DNA from 4 places in the Bradyrhizobium sp. HKCCYLRH3073 genome. Region 1 is predicted to be linked to each of the others. Evidence: predicted binding sites of a transcription regulator. Region 1 holds the regulator's gene; each other region holds the start of a gene.
What was found. The regulator LexA, encoded in region 1, represses DNA repair genes until DNA is damaged. The targets are predictions, from matches to a motif close to TGTTCNNNNTGTGTTCNG.
Positions count from the first base shown of each region.

Region 2: ACQR1X_RS23300 (ribonuclease T2) is a predicted target of LexA. The motif match lies at 1,615-1,632, and genes of this name have one in related genera.
Region 3: ACQR1X_RS13385 (YifB family Mg chelatase-like AAA ATPase) is a predicted target of LexA. The motif match lies at 4,766-4,783, and genes of this name have one in related genera.
Region 4: ACQR1X_RS29995 (ImuA family protein) is a predicted target of LexA. The motif match lies at 2,634-2,651, and genes of this name have one in related genera.

Region 1 covers NZ_JBNPUD010000007.1:19,810-27,594, reverse strand. The annotation lists gene ACQR1X_RS17645 (ComEC/Rec2 family competence protein) at 1-885, shown strand, start outside; gene ACQR1X_RS17640 (hypothetical protein) at 840-1,097, opposite strand; gene ACQR1X_RS17635 (hypothetical protein) at 1,267-1,707, opposite strand; gene lexA (transcriptional repressor LexA) at 1,998-2,696, opposite strand; gene ACQR1X_RS17625 (molybdopterin molybdotransferase MoeA) at 2,902-4,113, opposite strand; gene ACQR1X_RS17620 (LysR family transcriptional regulator) at 4,328-5,281, opposite strand; gene ACQR1X_RS17615 (MBL fold metallo-hydrolase) at 5,366-6,298, shown strand; gene ACQR1X_RS17610 (alpha/beta hydrolase) at 6,311-7,300, shown strand; gene ACQR1X_RS17605 (hypothetical protein) at 7,349-7,785, opposite strand, start outside.
Region 2 covers NZ_JBNPUD010000010.1:169,019-176,803, forward strand. The annotation lists gene ACQR1X_RS23285 (DUF3617 domain-containing protein) at 1-523, opposite strand, end outside; gene ACQR1X_RS23290 (hypothetical protein) at 608-913, opposite strand; gene ACQR1X_RS23295 (hypothetical protein) at 1,082-1,540, shown strand; gene ACQR1X_RS23300 (ribonuclease T2) at 1,673-2,377, shown strand; gene ACQR1X_RS23305 (23S rRNA (adenine(2030)-N(6))-methyltransferase RlmJ) at 2,514-3,374, shown strand; gene ACQR1X_RS23310 (cold-shock protein) at 3,627-3,842, shown strand; gene ACQR1X_RS23315 (outer membrane protein) at 4,091-4,726, opposite strand; gene uvrC (excinuclease ABC subunit UvrC) at 4,970-7,036, shown strand; gene ACQR1X_RS23325 (CopD family protein) at 7,066-7,485, opposite strand; gene ACQR1X_RS23330 (DUF3817 domain-containing protein) at 7,482-7,785, opposite strand, start outside.
Region 3 covers NZ_JBNPUD010000004.1:515,990-523,774, reverse strand. The annotation lists gene ACQR1X_RS13405 (aminotransferase class I/II-fold pyridoxal phosphate-dependent enzyme) at 1-63, shown strand, start outside; gene ACQR1X_RS13400 (DNA translocase FtsK) at 75-2,552, shown strand; gene ACQR1X_RS13395 (outer membrane lipoprotein carrier protein LolA) at 2,721-3,509, shown strand; gene ACQR1X_RS13390 (DUF2336 domain-containing protein) at 3,529-4,599, opposite strand; gene ACQR1X_RS13385 (YifB family Mg chelatase-like AAA ATPase) at 4,830-6,368, shown strand; gene ACQR1X_RS13380 (hypothetical protein) at 6,468-6,944, shown strand; gene ACQR1X_RS13375 (ATP-binding protein) at 7,080-7,785, shown strand, end outside.
Region 4 covers NZ_JBNPUD010000020.1:1,545-9,329, reverse strand. The annotation lists gene ACQR1X_RS30005 (UdgX family uracil-DNA binding protein) at 1-1,201, opposite strand, end outside; gene ACQR1X_RS30000 (putative DNA modification/repair radical SAM protein) at 1,312-2,550, opposite strand; gene ACQR1X_RS29995 (ImuA family protein) at 2,735-3,523, shown strand; gene ACQR1X_RS29990 (Y-family DNA polymerase) at 3,423-5,009, shown strand; gene ACQR1X_RS29985 (error-prone DNA polymerase) at 5,376-7,785, shown strand, end outside.

The DNA of each region.
Region 1 (7,785 bases):
TTCCATTTCCATCGCGTGACGCCCTATGGCGTGCTCGCCAATCTCGCGGCGATGCCGGTGGTCTCGGCGCTGGTGATGCCGGCCGGCCTGATGGGCTTGCTGGCGGCGCCGTTCGGCCTGGATGGCGTCTGGTGGTCGCTGATGGGCCTCGGCATCGACTGGATGATCGCGGTGACGCGCTGGGTGGCGGCGCTGCCGGGCGCGGTCGGGCGCATCCCGGCCTTCGGCATCGGCCCGCTGATCCTGGCCAGCCTGGGCGTCATCCTGATCGGCCTGCTGCGCACACCGCTGCGCTGGTTGGGCGCCATGGGGCTTTTGGCCGCCACCGCCTGGGCGGCCGCGACGCCGCTGCCCGACGTCCTGGTCGCCGGCGATGGGCGCGCGGTGGCGGTGCGCGGCCGTGACGGACGCCTGCATGTGATGCGCGCCGGCAAGGATGTGTTCGCCACCAAGGAGTGGCTCGCGGCCGACGCCGATGCCCGGCTGCCGGCGGACGCCTCGCTCGCCGATGGCGTCTCCTGCGACGAGGCGGGCTGCGTGGTCGCGATGGCCGACGGCCGCTTCGCCGCCATGACCTTGCGCGCTGAGGCGCTCGCCGACGATTGCGCCCGTGTCGCGCTGATCGTCACCGCGCGCGCCGCGCCGTCATCCTGCGCGGCGGCCGTGATCGATCGCGAGCGGCTGCGGCAGCAGGGCGCCTTGTTGCTGGTGCAGCAGGGCATAGGCTTCGCCGTGACGCCGGCGCGTGCCGGCGGCACCGACCGCCCATGGTGGCCGGCACCCGCCGAGGCCGGCGCGTTCGACACGACGCTGACGCCGCGTGCGCCGGCCGCGCCGCTTCAGGACGCGACGCCGCCGGAGACCGAGCAGAGCGAGCAGGATTGAGTGCCGGGCAGCTCGAACGTGCCGAGATGATACTCGGTGTCGTCTGGTCCATCGAACAGCGATGGACCTTCGACCAGCGTGAACGCGGCGCCCGGATAGCGTTGCCAGATGGCGACGTCATCAGCCGTGACCGTCAGCCATCCGAACGCAAGCATGTAGCGGCCGGGCTCGGTGATCCGTCCGGCCTTGTTCCAATCGATCTTGTTGACCACGGCGGCAAGCTCCCCCGGCAAACAATGCCGGCCGAGGGATGTCGTTCCTATCCGATGCGATGCCGGACGTTCGCCCGAGAGGACTTTGCGCTTGCAGAACCCAAGTTGACCAAGTCTCCCACCGTCGAAAGCGCGCTCACGACCGACAGAAATGCCGACGCGCAGGCCCTCAGGTGATGCTGATGCGGCGAATCGGTGTGGCATGCGACGTCGGCACGTCCTCGCCGATGTCCGGGCGACGCTCTGCCGGCTGCTTGCTGACCGGCAATTGCAGCACGGTGACGCGCTGGCCCTCGCAGAGCTGGGTCACCAGCACGTGGCGGCCGTCGGCGAACTCGATCGCGTCGTGATGGCGATCGGGAATGTGGGTCTCGATGCTGTTGAACTTTGCGACGCGCTCGCGGATCGTCCGGGTCCAGAGCCAGCGGCTGTCGTAGCGGACGTCCTCGGCGAAGGCCAACTCGGTGCCGGGCATCATGCAGACTGCGACGGTCGGCTCGCTCTCCAGGGCGAAGCCGCGGGTGGCGGTGCCACGGAAGGTCATCGAGATCAACGTCTCGCCGACCTTGGCGGGACGGGACGCAACCGCATGGAGGCTGTAGTCACACATCGGATCGCTCCTCGTTGAGAGATAGCCGACCCACGCTCCCCCCGGACAGGCGCAGGCCTCTATCAGAGTGGACATCGATGGTGATGTTAGCGCGCGCTTCGCGGCAATTCTGCGCTGATCTGCATCGCGTGTGCCCGCGGCCGATCACAAGCGTTTGAGCATGCCGCGCTGCACATCATGAAGTGCATTCGCGTGTGGCGTATTTTGCTGGCTGCTTCCAGCTTGGCTGGCTTCTCGCTCGGCGGCGACAGCGCGTGCGCCCGCCGCCGATCGACCGATCCCATTCGCGATCAGTACTTGCGGTACAGCCCGACCAGCTTGCCTTGGATCTTCACCCGGTTCGGCGGCAGGATGCGCACCTCGTAGGCGGTGTTGGCCGGCTCGAGCGCGATCGATGCGCCGCGGCGGCGGAAGCGCTTCAAGGTCGCTTCCTCATCGTCGATCAGCGCCACCACGATGTCGCCGGTGTCGGCGGTCTCGTTGCGCTGGATCAGCGCCATGTCACCGTCGAGGATGCCGGCATCGACCATCGAGTCGCCGCGCACCTCGAGCGCATAGTGATCGCCGTTGCCGAGCATGTCGGCAGGCACGCTGATGGTGTGGCTGCGCGTCTGCAGCGCCTCGATCGGGGTACCGGCGGCGATGCGGCCCATCACCGGCACCGCGACAGGGCGCTCGCCATCGTCTAGCGCGGGAGTGCTGGTGCGCACCTTGCCGAGATTGCCTTCGATCACCGACGGCGTGAAGCCGCGACGGTTGCCCGCGGCCTGCGACAGCTCGGGCAGCTTGATCACCTCGATCGCGCGGGCGCGATTCGGCAGCCGGCGGATGAAGCCACGCTCCTCGAGCGCCGTGATCAGGCGATGAATGCCGGACTTCGAACGCAGATCGAGCGCATCCTTCATCTCGTCGAAGGACGGCGGCACGCCGGCTTCCTTGAGCCGCTCGTTGATGAACCGCAGAAGTTCGTACTGTTTGCGCGTCAGCATTTCGACCTGGTCCCCGGTTTGTTGTTGTCCGAGTCCAGGAGCTGCGCCTTGAGCACAAGCCGGCTGAGAGCGCCCTGGAGTCGGACCGTCATCGCGTCGCCCGCAACATACTAAAAACAAATCATGAACGGACACTATATGTTCGATGTGTGTTCCGCAATCCTAAAAATATGATGAACGGACCGGGCTTTACCGGGGAAGCGGCTCAGTTCGGCAGGCGCAGGATCTCGCACGGGCTGCCGGCAGGCGCCTTCGGCGCAAACGCCGGCCGGATCACCAGCGCCTGCGACAGCGCGAGGTTCCCGAGCAGCGACGAATCCTGCTGGCTCACTGGGGTGGCTACCAGCGTGCCGTCGGCGCGCTCCTCGAGCTGCGCCCGCAGATAGTCCTCGCGCGAATCGTTCGCCCCCAACTCGCGGCCGAGCAGGGCGGTCTCGCGCGGCATCACGGCCTCGTCGCGGCCGAGCAGGCGCCGAATCAGCGGCACCATGAACAGGATGGCGCAGACATAGGACGACACCGGATTGCCGGGCAGTCCGATCACCCTGATGTCGCCGAGCCGTCCGTGCATCATCGGCTTGCCCGGCCGCATCGCGATCTTCCAGAACGCCATTTCGACGCCCTCGGCCTCCAGCGCCTGCTTGACCAGGTCGTGATCGCCGACCGAGGCGCCGCCGGTCGTGATCAGGACGTCGGCCTCTGCCGCGCGGGCGCGCCGGATTCCAGCGACCGTCGCCGCCATCGTATCCGCGGCGATGCCGAGATCGATCGGCGTCGCGCCCTCGCTGCGCACCAGCGCCCGCAGCGCGTAGCCGTTGGAATAGACGATCTGCCCCGGGCCGGGCGTCGAGCCCGGCATCACCAGCTCGTCGCCGGTGGCGAGCAGCGCCACCTTCGGCCGCCGCCGCACCGGCAGCGCCGGATGATTCATGCTGGCCGCCAGGGACAGGTCGCGGTCGCTGAGCCGGCGCCCGGCCTTCAGCAGCACCATGCCCTGGTGGAAGTCGACGCCGGCCGGCCGGATGTGCCGGCCTGTGATCGCGGCCTCGGTGATCACGACATGGCCGTCCTCGGCGATCGTGTCCTCCTGGATCACCACCGCGTCGGCGCCTGCGGGGACAACGCCGCCGGTGAAGATCCGCGCCGCCTCGCCGGGCCCGACCACGCGATCGAACGGCCGTCCCGCCGCGACCTCGCCGATCACCTTCAGCCGCGCCTTGGCCTTGGCTGCGTCGGCCGCGCGCACCGCATAGCCATCCATCGCCGACATCGCCTCGGGCGGCTGCGTCCGCAGCGCCGCGAGGTCGCGGGCCAGGATGCGGTGATAGGCCTCGTCCAGCCCGACCATTTCCTCAGCCAGCGGCTCGGTGCCGGCGAGCACCGCGGACAACGCATCGGAGACCGGCATCAGGGCCATGGGATTACCTTCGGACGAAGACGGGCAGATCGACTGAATCGCCTTCTAACCGAACGCGCACGGGGTGGCCAAGAGCCTAAGCCGCTCCCGGCTTTCCGATCGTCTGAAGGTGCGTCGCGTGGCCCGCCGCCTCACGATCGCGCGAGAAACTCTGCAATCATGCCGGGGGGGGGCAGTCGCGATCTGCTCACGTGCACACGGAGTCCAGACGGAGCTATCCGGCAGCCGCGCGACAGGCGGCGCGCTCGGTGGTGTGCAGGATGTTTGCCACCATGTTCCGCAGCCAGACCGATGCGGCATCGCGGTCGAGCTGCAGCGGCCAGACCATCGAGACCGCCGGCAGCCGCAACTTCAACGGCGCCGGACAGAGCGCCAGCCCAAACCGGGGTCCGTAGAGCCTTGCCATCCGGGTCGGGATCGTGGTGATCACCGGTGACGCGGCCACCGTCGCCAGCACGCTGAGGAAATCCGAGGAGGCCGAGACCACGTTGAGCTCGGTGCCGATCTCATCCAGCGCCGCCTCCAGGCAGCCCTGCAGGCTGTTGGTCAGCGTCACCAGTGCGTGCGGAAGCGACAGATAGGCATCCAGGCCGATCGGTGTTTTCATCGCGATGCGCTTTGGATTGTAGACGCAGCTCAGCGCCTGCTCGAACAGGAACTGGGATCGGTGCCGCAGCGCCACCGCCTCGAAGCAGCCGACGCCGACATCCAAGGCGCCCTCGTCGAGCAGACGATGCACCTCGTTGCGTTCGGTCGGACGGCTGAGAAGCCGCACGCCGGGCGCCGTTCGACGCAGCTCCGCCGTGAGTTCGGGGATCAGCAGCAGCTCGACCTCGCTCGAGAATCCCAAGCGGATGGTGCGCTGCTCGGTCGCTGGGTCGAACTCCGGTGCGGCGTGCAACGCAGCCTGCATCTGGGCCAACGCCGCCCGAACCGGTCCGGCCAGCACCGCAGCCTTGGGGGTCGGCTGCATGATCGTGCCGACGCGGACGAACAGCTCATCCTGCAGCAGCACGCGAAGCGTCGACAGCGAATGGCTCATCGCCGGCTGCCCCACCTTCAGGCGCGCCGCCGCGCGTGTCACGCTGCGCTCCTGCATCAGCGCGTCGAACGCGACCAGCAGATTGAGGTCGAAGGAGCGAAGATCGAAATGATCGATGGACTGCATGAGTTGGATCGATTTGAGGAATGCATGACCTAATCGTAGATCTCGGCCCAGACAAGATCACCGTTCGGATCGAGGCCGCCAAACATGCAGGACATCACGACCTATCGCGTCGGGGACGCCACCATCAGCAGGATTTTCGAGATCGGTCTCGATGCGGTCGAGGGCGAGTTTCTGTTTCCAGGCGTGGACGCCGCCAGCATTGCCCGCGAACGCGGCCGTTTCGGGCCGGGATCGGTCGATCCGCGCACGGGATCGCTGCGCCTGAGCATCCATAGCTGGCTGGTGCGGACGCCGGAGCGGGTGGTGCTGATCGACACGGCCACCGGCAACGACAAGGAGCGGCCCGGCGCGGCCGTTCTGCATCGCCTGAACGAGCCGTTCCTCGACCGATTGCGGGCGGCCGGCGTCGCCCCCGACGATGTCGACCTCGTCCTGATGACGCATTTGCATGCGGATCACGTGGGCTGGAATACGCAGCTTGCCGATGGCCGCTGGACGCCGGTGTTTCCGAACGCCCAGCACGTTTTCTCGGGCCGAGAGCGCGCCTATGTCGCCGCCCTCTCGGCCGGCGACGGCTCGGACGCCGCGATCAGGGACGCGGCCGGGCTCGGACCCATGCTGCATCCACCGATGCCGGGGGTCTACGAAGACAGCGTGCTGCCGATCGTCGAGGCCGGCCTCGCGCGCGAGATCACGGTCGATGGCAGCGAGGTCGTCGACGGCTTCCGTTTTGTGCCGAGCCCCGGTCACAGCATCGATCACGCCTGCATCAGCTTCAGCTCGCGTGGCGAGCGCGCGCTGTTCTGGGGCGATGTGCTGCATCATCCGATGCAGGTCGCGCATCCGGACTGGAATTCGGTCTATTGCGAATTCCCGGAGGCGGCGCGGACCTCACGGCTATGGGCGATGAACCATGCCGCGGAGACCGGCTCCCTCGTGTTCACCACCCATTTCGCCGAGTCCTCGGCCGGGCGCGTCAGCCGCGACGGCGACCGGTTTGCCTGGCACTTCGCCTGATCCGAGATGGCCATGATCGATAATGCAACGTTCTCCTCGCGCATCGTTTCCGAGCGCCGCCTGATCGAAGGTCCGGTGTCCGACGTCCAGCTTCAGCTCATCAACAAGCGCCGGCACGACCTGCAACGCTTCTCGGCCGAGCGCACGCTGGTGATGATGCACGGCGCCACCTTTTCGTCCGCGAGCCTGTTCGACGTCGCGGTCGATGGTGCCTCCTTCATGGATGTGCTGGCGCAGGCCGGCTACGACGTCTGGGCCGTCGACGCGCGCGGCTACGGCGGCTCCAGCCGGCCGCCGGAGATGTCGCGCGCGCCAGAGGAAGGTTCTCCATTGGCCAATGCGTGGACCGCCGTGGACGATTTCTCTGCCGCAGTGGATTTCATCCGCCGGCATCGCGATATCCCGCGCGTCAATGTGCTCGGCATGTCCTGGGGCGCCACGATCGCCGGCATGTTCGCGAGCGCGGCGAACGCGAAGCTCGAGAAGCTGATCCTGGTGACGCCGCTCTGGCTGTCGAGCGAGCCGCTGCGCATCGACGCCGGCGGACCGCTCGGCGCCTATCGGATCGTCACCCCGCGCGCGTTCGAGGCGGCATGGCGCGGCGCCGCTCCGGAGCACGCGCGGGACAAGCTGATTCCGGACGGCTGGTTCGAGACCTGGGCGCAGGCGACGCTCGCGACCGATCCGGACTCGCCGTACCCCGACGCGATCCGCGCGCCCTCGGGCGCGGTACAGGACGTCCGCGCGCATTGGACCGCGGCCAGGCCGACCTATGATCCCGGCAGCATCAACTGCCCGGTTCTCCTGCTCTCGGCGGAATGGGATGTGGATGTCAGCTTCGAGATGGCGCACGACCTGTTCGTTCGACTCGCGAGCGCGCCGTACAAGCGCCTGGTCGAGATCGGCCAGGGCACGCACATGGTCCTGATGGAGCGGAATCGACAGCAGGCGTTCGATGCAGTGATCGGATTTCTCGACGAACGCGCCGTGCCGGCGCGTTGATCATGGCGCGGACGATCTGCAACGGGCGGACGGCTTTCGTGCGGTCTGTTAGAGCGGATGTCGAATCCAGACATTCGGCTCGACATAGGCGGCATGGTCGTGCGCGACCGACGCGAGCACAGGCACGAGAGCACAGGGGATCTCGATCTCACCCGATCGATCGAAGGTCACGCCGGTCCATTGCGACCACTCGGCGAGCGTGCCGACGATGGTCATCGAGCACGGCGCGATCTTGACGATCTCGCCGCCGATGCGGATGTGCGTGCGCAGCCAGGAATCCGCGAGCTGGCCGTCTTCGCGCCGCTGATCGAGATAAGCGCGCATCGGCGTCCGCGGCACCAGATGCTTCTGGTTCGGCCGCACCGGCGCGTACAGCTCGGCAAAGCCTTTTGCGCGCGCGCCGTCCTTCAGCGCCGCCAGCATGGCGAGCGAGCTGCCGGGCACGCGCGCCTTCGGCAGCAGCGCGATCTCGAGCGCGCTCATCG
Region 2 (7,785 bases), on a different contig from region 1:
CCTTCAGCTTGGCCATGTCCTTGACGTTCATCTTCATGCCGCCGGGCATCACGATGTCCCCGGGCTTCTGGTCGGGCTTGCAGGCGCCGAGCCACTTGGCCTCGATCGTCATCGCGGTGTCCTTCACCCCGGTGCCGGCGGCGCCGCCCGTGACGCGCGACATCGTCTTCACCGTATAGGCCGAGTTGAAATCGCCGGTGATGTCGGCATGCGACGTCGTATTGATGCCGCCGAAATTGCAGACCGAATCGGAGACGTAGCCGGTCGCGGTTTTCTGGATGTCCTGCTTGGAGCAGACCTGCTGCGCCATCGGAGAGGCGAAGTTGTTCATCTCCTTGTCGGTGGCCGCGTCGGTGCAGTGCTGTATCGTCGCCTCCGGCAGCTGACCGCCGGATCTGATCATCTTCAGCTCCCACAGGCCGGCCTTGCGCACCGGCAGGTCGACGGCCCGAGCCTCATGGCTCGCGGTCACGCCCAGGAGGCAGCAGGCCAACAGCCCGATTGCGATGCGTGTGCAGGTCATGTGCCCCCGTTCCGGCTCGTTGATCGATGCCAGAGCGAATGCCGCCAAAAGATGGCAATTAGGAGAACGGCAGTTGATGGAAGGTCAGTAGAGCGTCCGCAGCGGCCGCTGCGCCGAGCCGTACGGTACCCAGCGGCAGGAGAACGAGACGTAGCCGCCGTAGCGCGCATCGACGGCGCCGAACTTCGCGACCTTGCCGTAGGAGGCGCAGTGGTCGACCGCGAGCTGGCGCGCATCCGTGGTCTGGGCCAGCTGATAGGCGATGATGCCGCCGGTGTCATTGCCCTTGAAGGGCGGCACCACGTCGGCCTGGGCGGACGCGGCAACCAGAACCATCCCAGCGGCCACGAGGCCTGCAGTCTTCACGAATCCGGCCATCAGCGTCCGCATTGCATTCTCCTCGATCTGGCCTGCCATTCTAAAGGTCCCGTGCGGTCAAGAAAAGAACACCGGCCCCGGGTTAACAGGACTAATCGTGGAGTGTTGCCGCGTTGCACTTGACCTCCTGTGGCCACCGCGGCACGGTCCACGCTCCCGGATCAGCCTTGCGGACGGCCCATGCGCGACTTCAGCTCAGCTTTCAAGACGTTCGGTGCCGCATGCGGCGCGCTGCTCGCGGTCGCGACCGCGCCGGCCCAGGCGGCCAACCCGCTCGAGATGAACTTCTGGCTGTCCGGCCCGAAATATGACGGCCGGGTCGCGCCTTGCGAGGCGGCCATTCCGACCATCGTCTCGCGATTCCAGGACAAGGAGAGCACCTTCTGGAATTCCTCGCTGACGATTACCGGCGTCGCCAATGTCCATGAGATCGCCTTCCGGCCCTGGCAGTCCGACAACATCCCGCGCCGCTTCTGCACCGGCAGCGTGATGATCAGCGACGGCAAGGCGCGCACCGTCAACTTCTCGATCATCGAGGATGGCGGCTTCGCCGGCTATGACCAGGGCGTCGAGTTCTGCGTCGTCGGCCTCGATCGCAACTGGGCCTTCAATCCGGCCTGCCGCGCCGCCAAGCCCTGATTCGCCTTTCCCGGCGCATCGCCCGCTCGCGCGAGCGGCCAGCTGACCAATGGCTGCCTCGGGGCAGCCATTTTTGTTCTTGAAATGTTCCCGCGCGCTGGTAGGCTCCTGGCATTGTCCGGGGAGTATGCCATGTTCGATTGCCTGCGCCGACCTGCCGTCCTGTTGTCCAGAACGATCGCCTGCTTTGCCCTCTTGCTCGGTGTGCTCGCGGCTGGCTCCGCCGCGGCGCAGGACCGGCGCCAGAATGCGCCGGGCGCGTTCGACTTCTACGTTCTCTCGCTGTCGTGGTCGCCCTCGTACTGTGCCGAGGCGGAGGAGCGCGGCGGCCGCGGCAGCCGGTCCCAACAGTGCACCGGCCGGCCCTACTCGTTCGTCGTGCACGGGCTGTGGCCGCAATACGAGAACGGCTACCCCGAATATTGCGAGCAGCCGGCGCCGCGCCTGCCGCGCAACATCATGACCTCGATGCTCGACCTGATGCCGGCGCCGGGCCTGATCTACAACGAGTGGGACAAGCACGGCACCTGCGCCGGCATGTCGGCGAAGGCCTATTTCGAAGCCATCCGCAAGGCGCGGGCCGCCATCAAGATCCCGCCGGAATTTCTCGATCTCGCGGAAGCCAAGACAGTGGCGCCGGCGGCGGTTGAGGAAGCCTTCATCAAGGCCAACCCCAAGCTCACGACATCGGGCATTGCCGTCACCTGCAATCGCACCCGGCTGAGCGAGGTCCGGATCTGCCTGTCGAAGGACCTCGAGTTTCGCAATTGCGACGAGATCGACCGGCAGGCCTGCCGGCGCGACGAGGTCAACATGCCGCCGGTCCGCGGCGGCTAGCGACTGCGAATCGGGCGACCGCAGCGCGTCGGCCTGCGGCGCCTGTTGCGGCGGCGATGATCCGCGGCTCTCCGAAAGGGCATCCGGCGCATCGACGGGGTACCCTTTTGACGCGGAACGGCGTAACCCGGACGGCATGAACTACCGACACGCCTTTCACGCCGGCGGCTTCGCCGACGTCATCAAGCACATCGTGCTGACGCGCATCCTGGTCTACCTCCAGGAGAAGCCCGCTGCATTCCGGGTGATCGACACCCATGCCGGCGCTGGCCTGTACGATCTCACCGGCGACGAGGCGACCCGCAGCGGCGAGTTCCTCACCGGCATTGCCCGCCTGCTGCAGGCGCGGCTGTCGGATCAGGTCTATGCGCTGGTCCAGCCCTATCTGGATATCGTCCGATCGTTCAATCCGACGGCCGAGCTCGTCGCCTATCCCGGCTCGCCGCTGATCGCGCGCGCGCTGCTGCGGCCGCAGGACCGCATGACCCTGTGCGAGCTGGCGCCGATCCCCCGCAAGCAGCTGATCGATCAGTTGCGCCGCGACACCCAGGCCCGCGTCGTCGATCTCGACGGCTGGGTCGCCCTGCCCGCCTTCGTGCCGCCGAACGAGCGCCGGGGCGTGGTGCTGATCGATCCGGCGTTCGAGGCGAAGGATGAGTTCGAGCGGCTCGCCGACCGCTTTGCCGCGGCCTTCGCGAAGTGGACCACCGGTATCTACGTGCTTTGGTATCCCGCCAAGAGCCGACGCGCGACGGAAGAGCTGAGCGATCGCGTCGCGGCGCTCGCGGCCGCGGCCAAGCCGCCCGGCAAGGTGCTGCGGATCGAGTTCAGTGTTGCGCCGCAAATCGAAGGCGAGGCGCTGACCTCGACCGGACTGCTGATCGTCAACCCGCCCTGGACATTGCATGACGAGCTGAAGCTCATCCTGCAGGAACTGCAGAAGCCGCTCGGCCAGGGCGGCGCGGCGCGCTTCCGAATCGAATTCCCCAAAGCTTGAAACGGCTACTGGTCGAAAAGCCGTAGTCAATCGGCGCGGAACCGTATTATTGTGTCCGATTGTAAGACTGGCTTTACGTTCCGCTTCCGCGAATGGTTGCGGCGGGGTGATCAAGGCCTAACAAGATCCGGCGATCCGGCGCGGCGAGCGCTGGGCGTTAAGGTGGCCAACGCTTTCCGATCAAAGTGATGTCCGGTCGGACGCTGCGCAGGGCGCGCAGTGGAGGAAGCATTGCGGGGGAGGAGTTTCCCGATGGCCATGACTGGGACGGTCAAGTTCTTCAACGGTGAACGCGGCTACGGCTTCATCAAGCCGGACGACGGTGGACGCGACGTGTTCGTGCACATCACGGCGGTGGAGCGCGCGGGCCTGAAGGACCTGACCGAAGGACAGCGGATCAGCTTCGAGGTCGAGCCGGACAAGAAGGGCAAGGGCCCGAAAGCGGTGAACCTGGTGCTATCGTCTTAGGACGAGCCCGCCTGGCGGTCGTTCGCGCGCCGGCGTGATTGCAACCGGACGCGCCTCGACGCCACCTCTTCGTTGGTTTGGAAGCTGTCGGCAGCGCCTGTTTGCGTGCACAGCATTGCCGGCTCGTACGTGCAGGCCGCGCGCGATGATGCACGATTGCACGGAGCGCTCCGACAAAAAAATCCCGGCCGCGCGAGCGGCCGGGAGGTTGTCGTTGGACGTTTCTTCTTCCTATTCCCTCGTTGCCATCAGAAGTGGAAGTTGATGCCTGCGCGCACAATTCCAAACCGATAGTCGTTCTTCGCCCCCGTGATCACGAAATTGCTGCTGTCGAGATCGACGTAGAGATACTCGATCTTGGCGGTCCAGTTCTGCGCCAGGCCGAACTCGGTGCCGGCGCCGAGCGTCCAGCCCACCGTGGTGTGCGATTCCGAAAGACCGAAGGTCTCGGCGCGCAGGCCGCCAAAGGCGAGGCCGCCGGTGCCGTAGAACAGGATGTTGTTGAAGGCGTAGCCGGCGCGGCCGCGCAAGGTGCCGAACCACGGGTTGGAGAACTTCCACGGCGCGAAGGTGTCGTTGGCGCCGGTCAGGTTGATGTCGCCCTCGGCGCCGAACACCCACGGGCCGTTCTGCCAATTGTAGCCCGCGGTCAGGCCGCCGGTGAGACCGGACGGCTTGGTCGGGTTGTTGCCGACGGTGCCCCATTCATAGCCCAGCGTGCCGCCGAGATAGGGGCCGGCCCAGCTGTAGGCGTTGAGGGGCTGGTTGACGGTGTAGGGCGCGCCGCGCCCGTAGCCGAGGTCCGCCGCCTGCGCCGAGACCGATCCGAGAGCCGCCGCGCCCAAGCCCGCCGCGGCGGCAGCACCGACCAAGAACCTGTTCATCGCTCACTCCACGCCACTCGCCGTCACCCGCCGGAGCATGCGCCGCGCGACTGTGCTGCGCGGGCCGGCGTGGTTACGGAACTCTCGCTTCTTTCGTGAGCATTTATCGAGAGTTTTAGGTTAAGCCGTTGTTAAGCCGGGTTACCCGGCCATTAACGTGCTTAACGGAGCGTTACCGCCCTGCCCTGTGCATGGCGCGATCGCAAGCTGGCGAGACGGCGCGGCAGCGCTTAATTTGCGGACATGACCACCCACAGCTCCGATCCACCCAAGGCGCCGACGCCCCCGAGCCGGCGTGGCGCCACGGCCGACCTGCCACCCGAGGCCATCGACACGCCCGATCTCGACCCCGCCGCCTCGGCTGCAGACGAGGACGATGACGGCCGGCTGCCGGAGCTGGCCGAGGAGAGCCTGGAGGCGGTCGGGGAAGGCCCGCTCGCGATCGGCCACGCGGCGATCGAGAACGCGGTGCGGCTGGCGCCGACCTCGCCCGGCGTCTACCGCATGCTCAACGCGGCGCATGACGTGCTCTATGTCGGCAAGGCCAAGAACGTCAAAAAGCGCCTGTCGTCCTATGCGCGTGCCAACGCGCCGCTGCCGGCGCGCATCCTGCGCATGATCGCAGCCACGGTGACCGTCGAGATCGTCTCCACCACCACGGAGACCGAGGCGCTGCTGCTCGAAGCGAACCTCATCAAGCAGCTCAAGCCGCGCTTCAACGTGCAGCTGCGCGACGACAAATCGTTCCCTTACATCCTCATCACCGGCGACCATTGGGCGCCGCAAATCCTCAAGCACCGCGGCGCGCAGTCCAGGCCGGGGCGCTATTTCGGTCCGTTCGCCTCGGCCGGTGCCGTCAACCGCACCATCACGGCGCTGCAGCGCGCCTTCCTGATCCGCTCCTGCACCGATTCGTTCTTCGAGAGCCGTACCCGCCCCTGCCTGTTGCACCAGATCCGCCGCTGCGCCGGTCCCTGCACCCAGGAGATCGATTTCTCCGGCTATACCGAGCTGGTGCGCGAGGCGACCGACTTCCTGTCCGGCCGCAGCCAGGCTGTGAAGGCGCTGCTGGCGAGCGAGATGGAGAAGGCGTCGAGCGAGCTCGAATTCGAGACCGCGGCCGTCTATCGCGACCGTCTCGCCGCACTGTCGGCGATCTCCTCCCAGCAGGGCATCAACCCGCGCACGGTCGAGGAAGCCGATGTGTTCGCCATCCACCAGGAGGGCGGCTATTCCTGCGTCGAGGTGTTCTTCTTCCGCACTGGCCAGAACTGGGGCAACCGCGCCTATTTCCCGCGCGCCGAGAAGACGTTCACACAAGAGGAGGTGCTGTCCGCGTTCCTGTCGCAGTTCTACGACGACAAGCCGCCGCCGAAGCTGATCCTGCTGTCGCATGAGATCGAGGAGGCCGAGCTGCTCGCCGAGGCGCTCTGCGTCAAGGCCGGCCACAAGGTCGAGGTGTCCTGTCCGAAGCGCGGCGAGAAGAAGGACCTGGTCACTCACGCGCTGACCAATGCGCGCGAGGCGCTCGGCCGCAAGCTCGCGGATACCGCGACCCAGAGCCGCCTGCTGGAGGCGATGACGACCACGCTCGGCCTGCCGCAGGTGCCGAAGCGCATCGAGGTCTACGACAACAGCCACATCCAGGGCACCAACGCGGTCGGCGCGATGATCGTCGCCGGCCCCGACGGCTTCATGAAGAACCAGTACCGCAAGTTCAACATCCGGTCGGAAGGGCTGACGCCCGGCGACGACTACGCGATGATGAAGGAGGTGCTGCAGCGCCGCTTCAAGCGGCTGGTGTCACCGTCGGAGAAGGATGTCGCCCGCGCGGCCAAGGAGGACGACGTGCCGCAATGGCCCGATTTCGTCATCATCGATGGCGGCCGCGGCCAGCTCAATGCCGTCCGCGAGATCTTCACCGAGCTCGGCGTCACCAATGTCGCGCTGATGTCGGTCGCCAAGGGCCCCGATCGCGACGCCGGCCGCGAGACCTTGTTCATCCCGGAGCGGGAGGCGATCAAGCTCGAGCCGCGCGACCCCGTGCTGTATTTCATCCAGCGGCTGCGCGACGAGGCCCATCGCTTCGTCATCGGCTCGCACCGCAAGCTGCGCAAGAAGGACATCCGCGAGGCCGGCCTGCAGGAGATCCCCGGCATCGGCCCGTCGCGCAAGCGCGCGCTGCTGCACCACTTCGGCACGCTCAAGGAGATCGAGCGCGCCTCGATCGCCGACCTCGGCAAGGTGCCGGGAGTGTCAGCCGAAAGCGCCCGCAAGATCTTTGAGTATTTTCACAGCAACGCCAGTTGAAGGACGCCTTCTGCGCTCGCGCCGGCCTCTCAGAACGGCTTGACGACGACGAGCACGGCGATCGCAGCGGTGCTGCCGACGATCAATGGCGGCATGTGAGACGGCCAGCGCGCCGCCGGCGTCTCTGACCGCGAGAGCCGTCGCAGCGTTCCCGCGAGCACGCCGTGCAGCGCAGACAGCGCGACCACGATGCCGAGCTTGATCGTCAGCCAAAGCGCGCCGAACCATTGGCCCTGCATGGCGAGTGCGAGGCCTGCGCCCCACACGACGAGCATGGCCGGCGTCGTGACACGCCGGTCCCAGCGGCTGACGATCTCGACCATGGTGGCGGCACCAGCCGCTTCTGCCATGGTCGCAGCCGCCGCGATGGTGATCGCTGCGGCCAGCAACCCGCCGCTCCAGCACAGTACGGCGGCGACGTGCAGCGCCTTGAGCCACTCGACCATCATGGCGCCGCCAGCAGCATCTCGCGTCGCGCCAGGACGCGGGCATTGACGAAGCCGCCGAACGGCACGAACGCAGCCATTGTCATCCGGACGATCTCCGTTCTCGACCAGCCGCCGCCGGCTGCGAGCTGGATGAGCATCCAGATGTAGCCCATGAAAGCGAGGCCGTGGACAGGACCCATGATCCTGGTGGCGACGGCGAAGCCGGCAAAGTGCTTCAGCGGCACCGCCACCAGCACCAGCAGCAGCAATGTGCTGCCTTCGACGAGCGAGACTGCGCGCATCCGCTTCAACAGCGACAGC
Region 3 (7,785 bases), on a different contig from region 1:
CTGGTGGCCGATGCCGAATCCACCGGTGAGGCGTTGCACCGGCTGGTCGAGGTCCTGGGATAATCGCGGGGCTGATGCAGATGCCGGCGATCGAACGAGTCATTCCCCTGGTCAACCACCTGCCGACGTCGCTGCGCGACGCGCTGGTGCGGCGGCTGCGCGAGCTCGCGGGCCTCTGCCTGATCGCGCTGTGCGGCGTGGCCGCGGCGGCGCTGATGACGTGGTCGGTGCGGGACCCCAGCCTGAGCCACGCCACCTCGCGCGCGATCCGCAACATCGTCGGCTATCCCGGCGCGATCAGCGCCGATCTGCTGATGCAGATCCTCGGTCTCGGCTCGATCATGGCGATCCTGCCGCTTTCGATCCGCGGCTGGCGGATGATGACGCACCGGCCGTTCGACCGCGAGGCGCTGCGCTTCGGCGCCTGGATTCTCGGCGCCGTCATCGCCGCCGGCTTTGCCAGCTGCTGGCCACGCTCGCATGCCTGGCCGCTGCCGACCGGTCTCGGCGGTGTCGTCGGCGATGCCCTGGTGCGCGCACCGGCCGTGGTGTTCGGACCGCCCGGCGTGATCTATCGGCTGGTGCTCGGCGCCCTTCTTCTGGTGGCGATGATCGGCTGCCTGCTGGTGGCCGGCGGCATGGGCGCAAAGGAAGCCGATCCGAGCCTGCTCGCGGAGGAGGACGACGACACGCCGCTGGCCGACCCTGAGGACGATGACGACCGCAAGGCGATCCGGCTCGGCTGGGTGTTCCACGCCATCATGAGCGCCAAGGCGCAGGTCGTCTGGTTCCTCAGCACGGCCTACCGCGCGCTGGTGTCGTCAGGTCCGCAGCCGCGCGCCGCCGCCGCAGGCCGGCAGGAGCCGAGCCTCGGCCGCGGCCAGGGCAAGCCGACGCTCGCGCCCGAAATGGATGAGGACGGCGGCGACGAGGAAGAAACCGAGGAGGGCGAGGACGAAGAAGAGGAGGAGGAGCCCGCTCCGAAGTCGCGCAAGAAGCCGGCGCCGAAGACTCCTGCGAAAAAGTCCAACGACAAATACGATCTGCCCTCGGTCTCGATGCTGGCGGCGCCGAAATCCTCCGACCGCCAGCCGCTGTCGAAGAGCGAGCTGGAGGCCAATTCGCGCGCGCTGGAAGGCGTGCTGCAGGATTTCGGGGTGCGCGGCGAGATCGTCAAGGCGCATCCCGGCCCGGTCGTCACGCTGTACGAGCTGGAGCCCGCGCCCGGCATCAAGTCGTCGCGCGTGATCGGCCTGGCCGACGACATCGCCCGCTCGATGAGCGCGCTGTCGGCGCGCGTCGCCGTCGTGCCCGGCCGCAACGCCATCGGCATCGAGCTGCCCAACGTGCATCGCGAGAAGGTGTACCTGCGCGAGCTGCTGGTGGCCAAGGAGGCGACCGAGAGCGTCGCCAAGCTGCCGCTGTGCCTCGGCAAGAACATCGGCGGCGAATCCATCATCATCGATCTCGCCCGCACCCCGCACATGCTGATCGCCGGCACCACCGGCTCGGGCAAGTCGGTCGCGATCAACACCATGATCCTGAGCCTGGTGTATCGGCTGCGCCCCGATCAGTGCCGCCTCATCATGGTCGACCCGAAGATGCTCGAGCTTTCCGTCTATGACGGCATCCCGCATCTCCTCACGCCCGTCGTGACCGACCCGAAGAAGGCCGTGGTCGCGCTGAAATGGGCCGTGCGCGAGATGGAGGAGCGCTACAAGAAGATGGCCAAGCTCGGCGTGCGCAACATCGACGGCTACAACGCCCGTCTCGGCGAAGCCCGCGCCAAGGGCGAGGAGCTGACCCGCACCGTCCATACCGGCTTCGACAAGGAGAGCGGCAAGGCGATCTACGAGGAAGAGAAGCTCGACCTCGATCCCCTGCCCTACATCGTCATCATCGTCGACGAGATGGCCGACCTGATGATGGTCGCCGGCAAGGACATCGAGGGCACGGTGCAGCGCCTCGCCCAGATGGCGCGCGCCGCCGGCCTGCACGTCATCCTGGCGACGCAGCGTCCGTCGGTCGACGTCATCACCGGCACCATCAAGGCCAACTTCCCGACCCGCATCTCCTTCCAGGTGACGTCCAAGATCGACAGCCGCACCATTCTCGGCGAGATGGGCGCCGAGCAGCTGCTCGGCCAGGGCGACATGCTCTACATGGCCGGCGGCGGCCGCATCAGCCGCGTGCACGGCCCGTTCTGCTCCGACGAGGAGGTCGAGAAGGTGGTCAAGCATCTCAAGGCCCAGGGCTCGCCGGAATATCTCGAGGCGGTCACCGCCGAGGAGCCGAGCGAGGAGGATGGCGCCGTGTTCGACGCCACCGGCATGGGTGGCGGTGGCGGCGGCGACGATCTGTTTTCCCAGGCGGTTGCCGTGGTGAAGCGCGACCGCAAGGCCTCCACCAGCTACATTCAACGCCGGCTGCAGATCGGCTATAACAAGGCCGCTTCGCTGATGGAGCGGATGGAACAGGAAGGCATCGTCGGCCAGGCCAACCACGCCGGCAAGCGCGAGATCCTGGTGCCCGAGGAGGAAGGCGGGTTCTGACGGCCCGATGGCCGCAGAAACGCCGCTTCGGTGCCCGATCTTCACGCGATTACGATCACGCTGCCCGGCCGAACCGGGATAGAACGCGTAAAACCTCAGGACGTCGTTTTGAAAAGCTCCTTGTTGAACAGCACGTTTTCGTATCACGCAGCTTGGCGCGGGCGCCGGATCGGCGCCTGGCTGGTCGCCTGCGCCGTGACGACATGCTCCATCGCCGGAGCGTCCGGTCACGCCGCCGCGCAAGGCACGCCGGCTCCGAAATCAGGCCCGAAGAGCGGCTCCCAGCTCAGCGCCTCCGACCAGCAGCGGGCCGGCCAGAGCCCCTCGACCACGCAGACGGCCCCGCCCAATCCGGTCATTCCCGATCCCCGGCGCAACGTGCCGGCCAGCATCTTCACCTCGTTCGACGCCAACCAGAAGGCGCAGGCGGCCAAGGTCAGCGCCTATCTGTCGTCGCTGCAGACGCTGGTCGGGAATTTCGTTCAGGTCGGCCCGGACGGCAGCAAGACCAAGGGTGATTTCTACATCCAGAAGCCCGGCAAGGTCCGCTTCGAATATGACCCGCCGACCCCGATCGACATCATCGCCGACGGCTCCTCGCTGGTGGTGCGCGACCGCAAGCTCGCCACCCAGGACGTCTATCCGCTGTCGCAGACGCCGCTGCGCTACCTCTTGTCCGACCGCATCGACCTGTTGAAGGACACCAACGTGATCGCGGTCGCCGCCGACGACCTCTACGTCACGATCACGATCGAGGAGAAGCAGGCCCTGATCGGCACCAGCCGGCTGATGCTGATGCTCGGCGCCAAGGACGGCCAGCTCAAGCAGTGGACCGTGACCGATCCGCAGGGCTACGACACCACGATTGCCGTCTACAATCTCGATACGACCAAGAAGCTCGACCCGGCGATGTTCAAGATCGACTTCACGGCCTACCCGTCGACCCCGCCGGGCTGACGCCGCTTCCCGCGCTCGCTCAGCGCGATTCGAGCCCGCGCACCTTCCACTGCGCTTCGGACAGCGCAAGCTTCTCGAAGCGCTTGCGCGCCTCCTCGAGGTCATCGGCTGGAAGCGCGTCGCAGCCGGGCCGCTCGCGCAGGATCATCGACGTCGTCGCCCAGCTCAGCCGTGCCGCCTTGCAGGCCAGCAGCAGATCCGTGAGGCGATCCTCCTCCAGCAGCGTCTCGATCGTCTCGATGGTGACGACGCAGAGCAGCGCCAGCGCCGCGATCACGGCAGGGAAATCGCCGGTGGCACAGAAGCGGTTGACGGCGGAGTCGCCGAGCTTGCCGGTGCGGCTGAGGGCGGCGACCTCAGCCTTGACCTGCTGATAGTCCCAGATCGCGCGCATCGCCGCACCGGGCGAGCGGGTCGGCGTCGCCTGCAGGGTGGCGCGGGTCGCCGGCGGTGCGGCCTTGATGAAGCGGGCGCGGGCGCCCTCGCTGGCCGCGGCGACGAAGGCGCGCGACAGCTTGGCCGGCAGGTCGGTGCGCAGCGCGAGCTTCTCGGCGAGATCCTCGTCGCGCTCGGCGATCTTGAACAGGCTGCGATAGCCGTCCTCGGACAGCTTTGACGTGAGGTTCTGCGCCAGCGCCATGCGCACCGCCGGAAAGCCGCGCGCGATCAGCTGCGTCGTGAGGGCGTCGCCGATGCCCCTGCGGCTGGCGATCGCGGCCAGATGCGCCGGGCTGCCGGTGCGGATGAACTCGGCGAGGTCGCGCTCGGTCAGCACCGCCGCCTTGGCCAGCATCGGCCCGGCGACGCGCAATTCGGGATGAACGGCGAGCATCCGCGCCGTCGCGTAAGGCGCGCGTTCGACGCCGGCGAGCGCCATGCTCAGCTCGGCCAGCAGCTCGGTCGCGACCTGCGGCATCAGCCTGGCGAACATCTGGTCGTAGAGATCGAGCTGCTCGGCGGACGCCGGCCGCGGACCGGCCAGGAACAGGCTGGTGGTCCGGCGCAGCATGTCGGTGGCGAGCTCGGACACCGTCCGCGCATCACCGGCGGGCGTCTTGGCGGTTGGAGCTGCCGCGGGCGCTGGAGGCATCACACGTCCCTCGTTGGGCGCCTCTCGGCCGTGACGGAGGCGCGGGTCGATCATCAATTGCGGAAGAATGCGAAGGCCGGACTAAAGGCGCGTTAAGCCCAGCGGCCGGAGCTGCAACCTCACGCGGCTGTCGTTAATGGATTGCAGCAGAGCGCGGCAACGACAATGTTCCCGTATTGTTCTTGCGAACAATGCCTGCTTCCGCTAGCGTCCCAGACGGGAGGGGCATCATGGTCCAGCGCGTTTCCACCGTCGCCTTTGAGGGGATCGAGGCCCGCGCGGTCGACGTGCAGGTCCAGGTCGCACCCGGACTGCCGGCCTTCGCGATCGTCGGCCTGCCGGACAAGGCGGTGTCGGAGGCGCGCGAGCGGGTGCGCTCGGCGCTGATCGCCTCCGGCCTGGCGCTGCCGGCGCGGCGGATCACCGTGAACCTGGCGCCGGCCGACGTGCCGAAGGAAGGCAGCCATTACGACCTGCCGATCGCGCTCGGCCTGATGGCCGCGATCGGCGCCATTCCGCCGGATGCGCTCAGCGGCTTCACCGTGCTCGGCGAGCTCGGCCTCGACGGCTCGATCGCGCCCGTGGCGGGCGTGCTGCCGGCCGCGATCGGCGCCAATGGCCGCGAGGAAGGCCTGATCTGCCCGGCAGCCTGCGGCGCCGAGGCGGCGTGGGCGAGCCCCGATTTGCAGATCATCGCGGCGAGCTCGCTGATCCAGATCGCCAACCACTTCAAGGGCACGCAGGTGCTGTCGCGGCCGCAGCCGAAAATCCAGGAGGCGCCCGCGAGCCTGCTCGACCTGCGCGACATCAAGGGCCAGGAGAGCGGCAAGCGCGCGCTCGAGATCGCCGCCGCCGGCGGGCATCATCTGCTGATGATCGGCTCGCCCGGCGCCGGCAAGTCGATGCTGGCGGCGCGGCTGCCGTCGATCCTGCCGCCGCTGTCGCCGGCCGAGCTCTTGGAAGTGTCGATGATCGCCTCGGTCGCCGGCGAGATCGAGGGCGGCGCGCTGACCAACCGGCGGCCGTTCCGCAGCCCGCATCATTCCGCCAGCATGGCGGCGCTGACCGGCGGCGGCCTGCGCGCCCGGCCCGGCGAGATCTCGCTGGCGCATCAGGGCGTGCTGTTCCTCGACGAGCTGCCGGAATTCGATCCGCGCGTGCTGGATTCGCTGCGCCAGCCGCTGGAGAATGGCGAGGTCTCGATCTCGCGCGCCAACCACCGCGTCACCTACCCTGCCCGCTTCATGCTGGTCGCCGCGATGAATCCGTGCCGCTGCGGCAACGCCTTCGAGCCCGGCTACGCCTGCAAGCGCGGCCGCATCGACCGCTGCACGGCCGACTACCAGACGCGCATCTCCGGCCCGCTGATGGACCGCATCGATCTGCGCATCGAGGTCCCCGCCGTCACCGCCGCCGACCTGATCCTGCCGCCGTCGAAGGAAGGCTCGGCCGAGGTCGCCGCCCGCGTCGCCGCCGCGCGCGACCTGCAGCGCGCCCGCTATGCCAAGGCCGGCCTACCGCATATCCGCACCAACGCCGAGGCGCCCGCCGCCGTGCTCGACGAGGTCGCCAGGCTCGACGCCCCCGGCCAGAAGCTCTTGCGCGAGGCCGCCGAGACGATGCGGCTGTCGGCGCGCGGCTATCACCGCGTGCTGCGCGTGGCGCGGACGCTCGCCGATCTCGACCACGCCGAGGCGATCGGCCGGCTGCATCTGGCCGAGGCGCTGTCGTATCGCGCGCTGGCGGAGGACAATCGTCACGCGGCGTGACTGCCCGCCCCTTCAACACTCTGGTAACGACTTCTCTTTACGCTCCGACAACCATAAGGCCCGCGTTTCGTCCTCAGGCCTGCCGCGTCGGTGCGTATCATGTTGCGTTTCAAGGTCATCGTTTCGGCCGTGCCGCTGATCGCGGCCGTGGTCATTGCCAAGGTCGAATTGGCACCCTCCCCGCAGCCCTGCATTGCCGTCGGCGCCGACAGCGCCTCGCTCGGCTCGGCGCCGTTCCACGCCGATCTGCATGTCGACTTCACCGACGATCCCGCGCTCGCCACGGTGCGCGTGGCCCTGGCGGACAGTCCGGAGGCGGCCGATGTCGTCGTGGTCGACGATGCGCCCGTGGAAGAGGATCGGGGTTGCGGCATCACGGCCGCCACCCAGGTCGTCGCGATCGCGGCTGATCGCCTTGCGGGTTCGCAGCGGATCTATCTCGCCCGCGATGATGCCGATGGCCGCGCCGACTATCGCATCTACGTCCGCTCCAGCCACATGACGGCCGGGGACGCTGCCGCACTGATCGTCGCGGCCCGCAATCATTCCTCATCGCCGGCCAATCCGGTTCTGTGACTCGGGCTAACCCCCGGTTCACCATCTCTGCACCGCCGGCTGGCGTGGGCATGACCTTTCAAAGTCTCAGCAATACCGACGCCGCATGGTGCGGGTCGGCGAGGACATTGGGATCGGAAGCTGGGGGTGATCGAGATGGGACCGATTTTTCACGTCAGGCTGCGCCTGCGCCGGTTCATACGCCGTCACCGCACCATCTTCGCGATTCTGCGCTCGCTGATGATCTTCTCCGCCGGCTTCGGCGGCGCCTACGGCTTCATCAAGGCCAGCATCTCCCCGAACTCCGGCTACAATCCGCACGCCTTCGCGATCGGCGCCAGCTTCCTGTTCGCGCTCGCCTGCGTCGGCCTGGCCACGCTCAGCATGCGGCTGCGCTTCGTCGCCAGGAAGCTGCACAAGATTGCGCTCCACAACGAGGTGCTGGCCGACCGGAACTGGGAGCTGCAGGAAGCCGAGCAGCGCGCCCGCAATCTGTTCGAGCAGCAGGGCGATCTCATCGTCATGCGCGCCCGCGACGGCACCATCGTCTTCGTCAACGACGCCTATTGCCGGATGGCGGGTCTCGACCGCGACAATCTGCTCGGCAGCGCGTTCACCTTCCAGCTGATCGAGCAGGGCGACAGCGCGCTGGAGCCGAACGGCACGCGCGTCCACGACCAGCGCATCGAGAGCGCGATCGGACCGCGCTGGATCGCGTGGCGCGAGGCGCTCGTGCGTTCCGACGCCGGCCAGCCCGCCCTGCTGCAATGTGTCGGCCGCGACGTCACCGACCGCACCGAAACCGAGCGCGCGCTGGCGGAGGCGCGCGACCAGGCCAACGCCGCGAACCGCGCCAAGTCAC
Region 4 (7,785 bases), on a different contig from region 1:
CCTTGATCTCCGGCGTGGCCGGCTTCTGGTGCAGCCGGATCTTGCCGCGCGGCACGAACTTGAAATGCTTCACCGCATTGGTGACGTAGACCTTGGACCGGTCGATGCCAGCCTCTGCGAGCGCACGGTCGAGCATCTGTCCCGCCGGGCCGACGAACGGATGGCCGGCCAGATCCTCCTTGTCGCCCGGCTGCTCGCCGACCAGCATCAGCGGCGCATGCTCAGGACCTTCCCCGAACACGGTCTGGGTCGCATCCTTCCACAGCGGGCAGGCGCGGCAGGACGCGGCTTCTTCACGCAAGGTCTCAAGGTCGGCGGCGACAACATCACGTGAGGTCTCAGCAGCAGCATGCGCGTGGGCTTTCGGCTTGCGGGTCATCGCGGTCTCCTCGACGCGCTTCTGTGGCTTGTGCGGTTCGGTGCCAGGTTCGGCGATCATCTCGGTGGTGCGCCGGGCGGCAGCCGCGATCAGCGGCTGGATCAGCTTGGCCTCGGGCAGGTTCTGCCAATATTTCTTCGGCATCTCCTTTTCCATTGCCTTCACTTTGAGCCGTGCCGGATTGAAAATGCTGGCATAATAGCGCAGCCACACCTCTTCGAGGCGGTCTTCCGACGGCGCTTCGGCCTTGCTCACACCCGGCGTGAACGAGACGTGGCTGCCGTCCCAATGCGCGCAGATTTCCGGGGTGAGGATCGACCAGGGCATGTCGGCGAAGCGCCGGGCGAAGAACGGCGCGGCGCGCTCGACGATGTGATGCTCCGGCTCGAACCAGGCGACGTAGCGTGACTCGCGCTCGCGGCCGACCTCGCGGAAACGGACGAAGGCGTGCATCTTGTGGACGTCGCGGCGCACCGCGCGCGCCAGCGCATTGGCCTGCGCGACGTCGGGATCGGTGGCGATGTCCATGAGATCGTGGTTGGTCCGCAGCCGCCACAGCAGCCGATAGAGCAGGGCGAAGCGGCTGGGGTCGCGATGCAGGATCGCACTTTCAGCCAGCTCCATGAAGCTCGCCGGCACCGAGAATGCCCCCTTGGGCACCTCTGGCAACTCCGTCTCGGCCTCGTCGTCAAACAGGTCGGGCGCCGCGCCCTTGACCCGCCAGCTCACATCTGCCGGCCTGACGTCGTTCATCGCCAGCGCCCGCGCCGCCCGGCGCCAGCCGTCGAAATCGGTGTCGCTGTCGAGGGTTACGACGTGCATCTGGCACACACTCTCCGCGTCGTCATGCCCGGCCCCCGTGCCGGGCATCCACGTCGTGCCTGAAACAAAGACGTGGATGGCCGGGACAAGCCCGGCCATGACCGGTTCAATTAGAATCCAAATCCCAGCTGCTGCGGCTTGGGCCGCAGCCGGGCTCTGAGGCTGGCACCGTCGAGCAAAGACGGAGACGGCCGGTGGTCGGAGAGAACGATGAACGGCAGCGCCTTGTTCCGGACGACGTTGAGCCGGGCGAGATCCGCAAGGCGGATCGTGGTGGTGCGCCGGGTCGCGAGGATGCGCTGCACGGTGCGGGTGCCGAAGCCGGGTACGCGCAGCAGCTCCTCGTGGCTTGCGGTGTTGATGTCGAGCGGGAAGCGGTCGCGGTGGCGCAGCGCCCAGGCAAGCTTGGGGTCGATGTCGAGCGGCAGCATGCCCTCGTTCTCCTCGACGATCTCGTCGGCGTCGAAGCCGTAGAACCGCATCAGCCAGTCGGCCTGGTACAGCCGGTGCTCGCGCACCAGAGGCGGGGCCTGCAGCGGCAGCGCGCGGCTGGCATCGGGGATCGGGCTGAAGGCGGAGTAATACACGCGCTTGAGCTTGTAGGCGCCGTAGAGATTGGCCGAGGTCGACAGGATGACGCGGTCGTTGGCCGCGTCGGCGCCGACGATCATCTGCGTGCTCTGGCCGGCCGGCGCAAAGCGCGGCGGCTTCGCCCGGCGCACCGTCTTCTTGGCTTCCGCCGTCTCGTCGAGCTTCAGCCTGAGACGGCCCATGGTGCGGCGGATCGCGCGCTGGTCCTTCTCCGGCGCGAGCTGCGTCAGGCTCTCTTCCAGCGGCGTCTCGATGTTGATGCTGAGCCGGTCGGCGTAGCGGCCGGCTTCCGCGATCAGCGCCTCGTCGGCTTCGGGAATCGTCTTCAGATGGATGTATCCGCGGAAGCGATGCTCCTCGCGCAGCTTGCGCGCGACGCTCACGACCTGCTCCATCGTGTAGTCCGGGCTGCGGATGATGCCCGACGACAGGAATAGCCCCTCGATGTAGTTGCGGCGATAGAAGTCGATGGTGAGCTTCACCACCTCGTCGACCGTGAAGCGGGCGCGCGGCACGTTGGAGGAGGCGCGGTTGACGCAATACAGGCAGTCGTAGTTGCAGGCATTGGTCAGCAGAACCTTGAGCAGCGAGATGCAGCGTCCGTCCGGCGCATAGGAATGGCAGATGCCCATGCCGGGCGCGGTCGAGCCGAGACCCTTGCCGTCGCGGGAATCCCGCATCTCAGTACCGCTGGAGGCGCAGGACGCGTCGTACTTGGCGGCATCGGCCAGGATCTCCAGCTTGCGGAGCAGCTCCATACCTTTGAATCCCTTTGATTCCATTCGTTGAATCGTATCCGGGGCAATCCCGATTGACTCTCTCGAAGGCGTTAGCTTTATATTAGAACGTATCATGAACAAAGAGGGTCGTCGCGGGTTCAACTGCCTGCTTCACTTGAGAACGGCAGCGCCCGCACGATGGATTGAAGAGGAGCGGCGACGGATGACCGGCGCACGCATGGATACGCTCGCGCGTCTGCGCGGCCGCATTGCCCGTCTCGAGGCGGGAGATGGCGCACATGATTTGCGCCGGGTCGCGCTCGGCCATGACGCGGCCGATGCGGTGCTGCAGGGTGGGCTCGCCACCGGCGCGCTGCATGAGGTGTTCGCCGAGACCGGCCGCCAGGCGGCGGCCGCGACCGGTTTTCTGTGCGGGCTTGCCGCGCGTGTCGCCGCGCGCCGGCCGCTGATCTGGATCCGGCAGGATTTCGCCGAGCGCGAGATGGGCGCGCTGTCGATGAGCGGGCTCGCCGAGCTCGGCCTCGATCCGCGTCGGATCGTGATCGTGCGCGCGCCCGATCTCGATCACGCCCTGCGCACCGCCGCCGATGCGCTCGCCTGCGATGCGCTGAGCGGTGTGATGCTGGAGGTGTGGGGCGAGACGCAAAAGCTCGATCTCGTCGCCAGCCGCAAGCTGACCCTGGCGGCGCAGGAGTCCGGGGTGACGGCGCTCATGCTGCGCATCGCGGCCACGCCCGAGCCCTCGACCGCCGAGACGCGCTGGATCGTCCGCACCGCGCCGTCGCTGCCCTCGGCGCCCTGGATGGCGTGGGGCGCGCCGCGCCTCGATGCCGAGCTCATTCGCAACCGTCACGGCCAGACCGGACGATGGATCATGGAGTGGACCCCCGATGCATGCCGTTTCAATGAACCGGCGGCGGATCCTCAGCTTGTGGCTGCCGCGCCTGCCCATCGATCGCATCAAGCGCAGCCGCGCCGCCGATCCGCATGATGGCCTTCCGCAGGCCGTCGTCCTCAAGGATGCCAATGTGCTGCTGATCCATTCGTTGGACGAGGCGGCGGCGCGTCACGGCGTCAGCCTCGGCCAGCCCTTGGCCAATGCCCGCGCGGTCTGTCCCGATCTCGTCGTGCACGAGGCGGATTTGGCGGCTGATGCAAAGATGCTGGAGGGCATCGCCGACTGGTGCGACCGCTTCACGCCGCTGGTGGCGCTCGATCCCCCGCATGGGCTTTTGCTCGACATCACCGGCTGCGTGCATCTGTTCGGCGGCGAAGCCAGACTGATGCGGTCGGTCTGCGACGCGCTGACCGCGCACGGCCTCATTGTGTCGGCGGCGATCGCCTCCAACGCCGTCTGCGCGCGGACGCTGAACCGGCAGGTGCACGGCCGCATCGTGCCTGATGGCGAGGAGGCGACTGCGGTGGCGCCGCTGCCGGTGGCCGCGCTGGGCGGCAGCGAGGCGATCACGCTCGGCCTGCGCCGCGCCGGCTTGAAGACGATCGGCGACGTCGCGTCGCGCGGCCGCAACGAGATCACCGCGCGGTTCGGCGCCGCTTTCACCCGTGTGCTGGCGCAGGCGCTGGGCGAGGCCGATGCGCCGATCAGCCCGCGAAAGGTCCCGCCGGACTACATCGTCGACAAGCGCTTCGCCGAGCCGGTCGCGACCGACACCGTGATCGCGGCGAGCCTCTCCAGTCTGGCCGCGATGCTGGTGGCGGCGATGGCGCAGCAGGGCAAGGGCGCGCGGCGGCTGGAGGCCTGCTTCTTCCGCACCGATGGGCTGGTGCGCGTCATCGCGGTCGACACCGGCCAGCCGGTCACCGAGGCCGCCGTCATCGACCGGCTGTTTCGCGAACGGCTCGAGGCGCTGAATGATCCGCTCGATCCCGGCTTCGGCTTCGACATGATGCGGCTGTCGGCCAGCCGCAGCGAGATCGTGGTGCAGCAGCAGCGCGATCTCGACGCGCATGTTCATGACAATGATGAGCTCTCGGCCCTGATCGACCGCATCGCCGCGCGCATCGGCGGCAAGCGTGTGGTCGTGCATCTGCCGGTGGATACGCATATTCCGGAACGCGCGGCGCTGCCGTTGCCGGCGCAGCAAAATCTCCCAGCTTCGAGTGCGGCCGACTGGCCTGACCGTACCGAAGGCGAGCCGCCGTTGCGGCCTCTGCGGCTGTTCGCGCGCCCCGAGGCCATTCAGGTGATCGCCGGTGTCCCCGATGGCCCGCCCGCGCGCTTCGTCTGGCGTCGTGCCGCGCATGCGGTGGTGCGCGCCGAAGGCCCGGAGCGCATCGCGATGGAATGGTGGCGGCCGGACGGGCAGGGCCTCACGCGTGACTATTTCCGCGTCGAGGACGAGCACGGCCTGCGCTTCTGGCTCTACCGCGACGGTCTGTATGACCGCGAGCTCGAGCAGCCGGAGAACGGTTTGCCGATGCAGCCCGCCTGGTACATGCACGGGCTGTTCGCATGAGGGCGGGAGCGATCACACACATCTCGCGGCAAGCTCGCTACTTCCCCTTTGGAGAGCAAGTTAACGCACTTGTCTGGAAATTGGATCCGAGCACTTGCAGCGCGGACGGTGCGCTCCCTCTCCCCGTTCTTCACGGGGAGAGGGGTGGGGTGAGGGGCAGCCGCACGGGAAGTGTTCGTGGTGAGACCTGTACCCCCTCACCCGGATTGCATCTGACGATGCAATCCGACCTCTCAGCGCGAGCGCAGCTCGTCGCGCCCCCGCAAGCGGGGCGAGGTGAGGGCCGAGCAAGCCGCAAGATGCGCGCTTACATCATCCCTTTAAGGGTCAGGCATCGTGCCGCCGCCCAGCCTCGGCGATCACCCCATGACCCCTAACCCCTATGCCGAGATCGGCATCACCACCAATTTTTCCTTCCTGCACGGCGGCTCGCATCCGCAGGACTATGTGCATCAGGCCGCCGAGTATCGCCTCACCGCCATCGGCATCGCCGACCACAACACGCTCGCCGGCATCGTCCGCGCCTACAGCGAGCTGAGTAGTGACCGGCTGAGCTGCAAGCCGAAGCTGCTCTACGGCGCACGGCTGGTGTTCACCTGCGGCACGCCGGACATCCTGGTCTATCCGCGCGACCGCGCCGCCTACGGCCGGCTGTGCCAGCTGCTCACCCGCGGCAAGCGCGGCAGCGATCTCGACAAGGTCGCCAAGGGCGACTGCCGCCTGAGTTTCGAGGATCTGTTCGAGTTCATCGAAGGCCAGCTCGTGGTGCTGATGCCGCCGCATCGCTTCGAGGAGGACGCCCTCGGCAAAATCCTGGCCCGTCTCAAGGACAGCCCCGCCGAAGGCGTGTGGCTGGCCGGCAGCCTGCTGTATCGTGGCGACGACCGCCGCCGGCTGGCGCGGCTCGCGCGCCTTGCGGCTTCCAGCAAAGTGCCGCTGATCGCCACCAACGACGTCCTCTATCATCATCCGCAGCAGCGCATGCTGCAGGACGTGCTCACCTGCATCCGCGAGAAAGCCTCGATCGAGACCATCGGCCGAAGGCTCCAGGCCAATGCCGAGCGCCATCTCAAGCCGGGACACGAGATGACGCGGCTGTTTCGCGATCATCCCGACGCAGTGACCGAGACCATCCGCTTCACCGACCGCATCGTCTTCTCGCTCGACCAGCTCAAATACCAATATCCGGACGAGCCGGTGCCGCCCGGCAAGACCGCGCAGGGGCATCTGCAGGACCTGACCTGGGCCGGTGCCAAGACCTGTTTCGGCGACCATCTCGATGACAAGCTGCGCGCTGTTCTCGACAAGGAGCTGGCGCTGATCGCCGAGCTCAACTACGCGCATTACTTCCTCACCGTCCACGACATCGTCCGCTATGCCCGCAGCCAGGGCATCCTGTGCCAGGGCCGCGGCTCGGCGGCGAATTCGGCTGTCTGCTACGTGCTCGGCATCACCTCGGTCGATCCAACCAAGATCGATCTGCTGTTCGAGCGCTTCATCTCCAAGGAGCGGCTGGAGCCGCCGGATATCGACGTCGATTTCGAGCATTCGCGGCGCGAGGAGGTGATGCAATATGTCTATCGCCGCTACGGCCGCCACCGCGCCGCGATCATCGCCACCGTCATCCATTATCGCCCGCGCAGCGCCATCCGCGACGTCGGCAAGGCGCTCGGCCTGACCGAAGACGTCACCTCCGTGCTCGCCGACACCGTGTGGGGCAGTTGGGGCGACGGCCTGTCGGACATGCAGGTGCGCCAGGCCGGGCTCGATCCCGCCAACCCGATGATCCGTCGCGCGGTGGAGCTGGCGGGGGAGCTGATCACCTTTCCGCGCCATCTGTCTCAGCATGTCGGCGGCTACGTGCTGACGCAGGATCGGCTCGACAGCTACGTCCCGATCGGCAATGCCGCGATGGACGACCGCACCTTCATCGAATGGGACAAGGACGACGTCGATGCGCTCAGCATGATGAAGGTCGACGTGCTCGCGCTGGGCATGCTGACCTGCATCCGCAAGAGCTTTGCGCTGATCGAGCAGCATAAGCATATTCATCACGATCTGGCGTCGGTGCCGCGGGAGGATTCCAGAGTCTACGACATGCTGTGCAAGGGCGAGTCGCTCGGCGTGTTCCAGGTCGAGAGCCGGGCGCAGATGAACATGCTGCCGCGGCTGAAGCCGCGCACCTTCTACGACCTCGTGATCGAGGTTGCGATCGTCCGGCCCGGGCCGATCCAGGGCGATATGGTGCATCCGTATCTGCGACGTCGGAACAATCAGGAAAAGGTGACCTATCCGTCGCCGTCGCCCGATCACGGCCCGGCGGACGAACTCTACAAGGTGCTGCACAAGACGCTCGGCGTGCCCTTGTTCCAGGAGCAGGCGATGCGGATCGCGATCGAGGCGGCAAAGTTCTCGCCGGAGGAGGCGAACGGCCTGCGCCGCGCGATGGCGACGTTCCGCAACGTCGGCACCATCGGCTCCTATGAGGAGAAGATGGTCACGAGCATGATCGCGCGCGGCTACGATCCGGCCTTCGCCAAGAGCTGCTTCGACCAGATCAAGGGCTTTGGCTCCTATGGCTTCCCGGAAAGCCACGCCGCGAGTTTCGCCCAGCTCGTCTACGTCTCGTCCTGGCTGAAATGCTTCCATCCCGACGCGTTCTGCTGCGCGCTGCTGAACTCGCAGCCGATGGGATTCTATGCCCCGGCGCAGATCGTCGGCGACGCCCACAAGAACGGCGTCGAGATCCGCAACATCGACGTGTCCCACAGTTTTG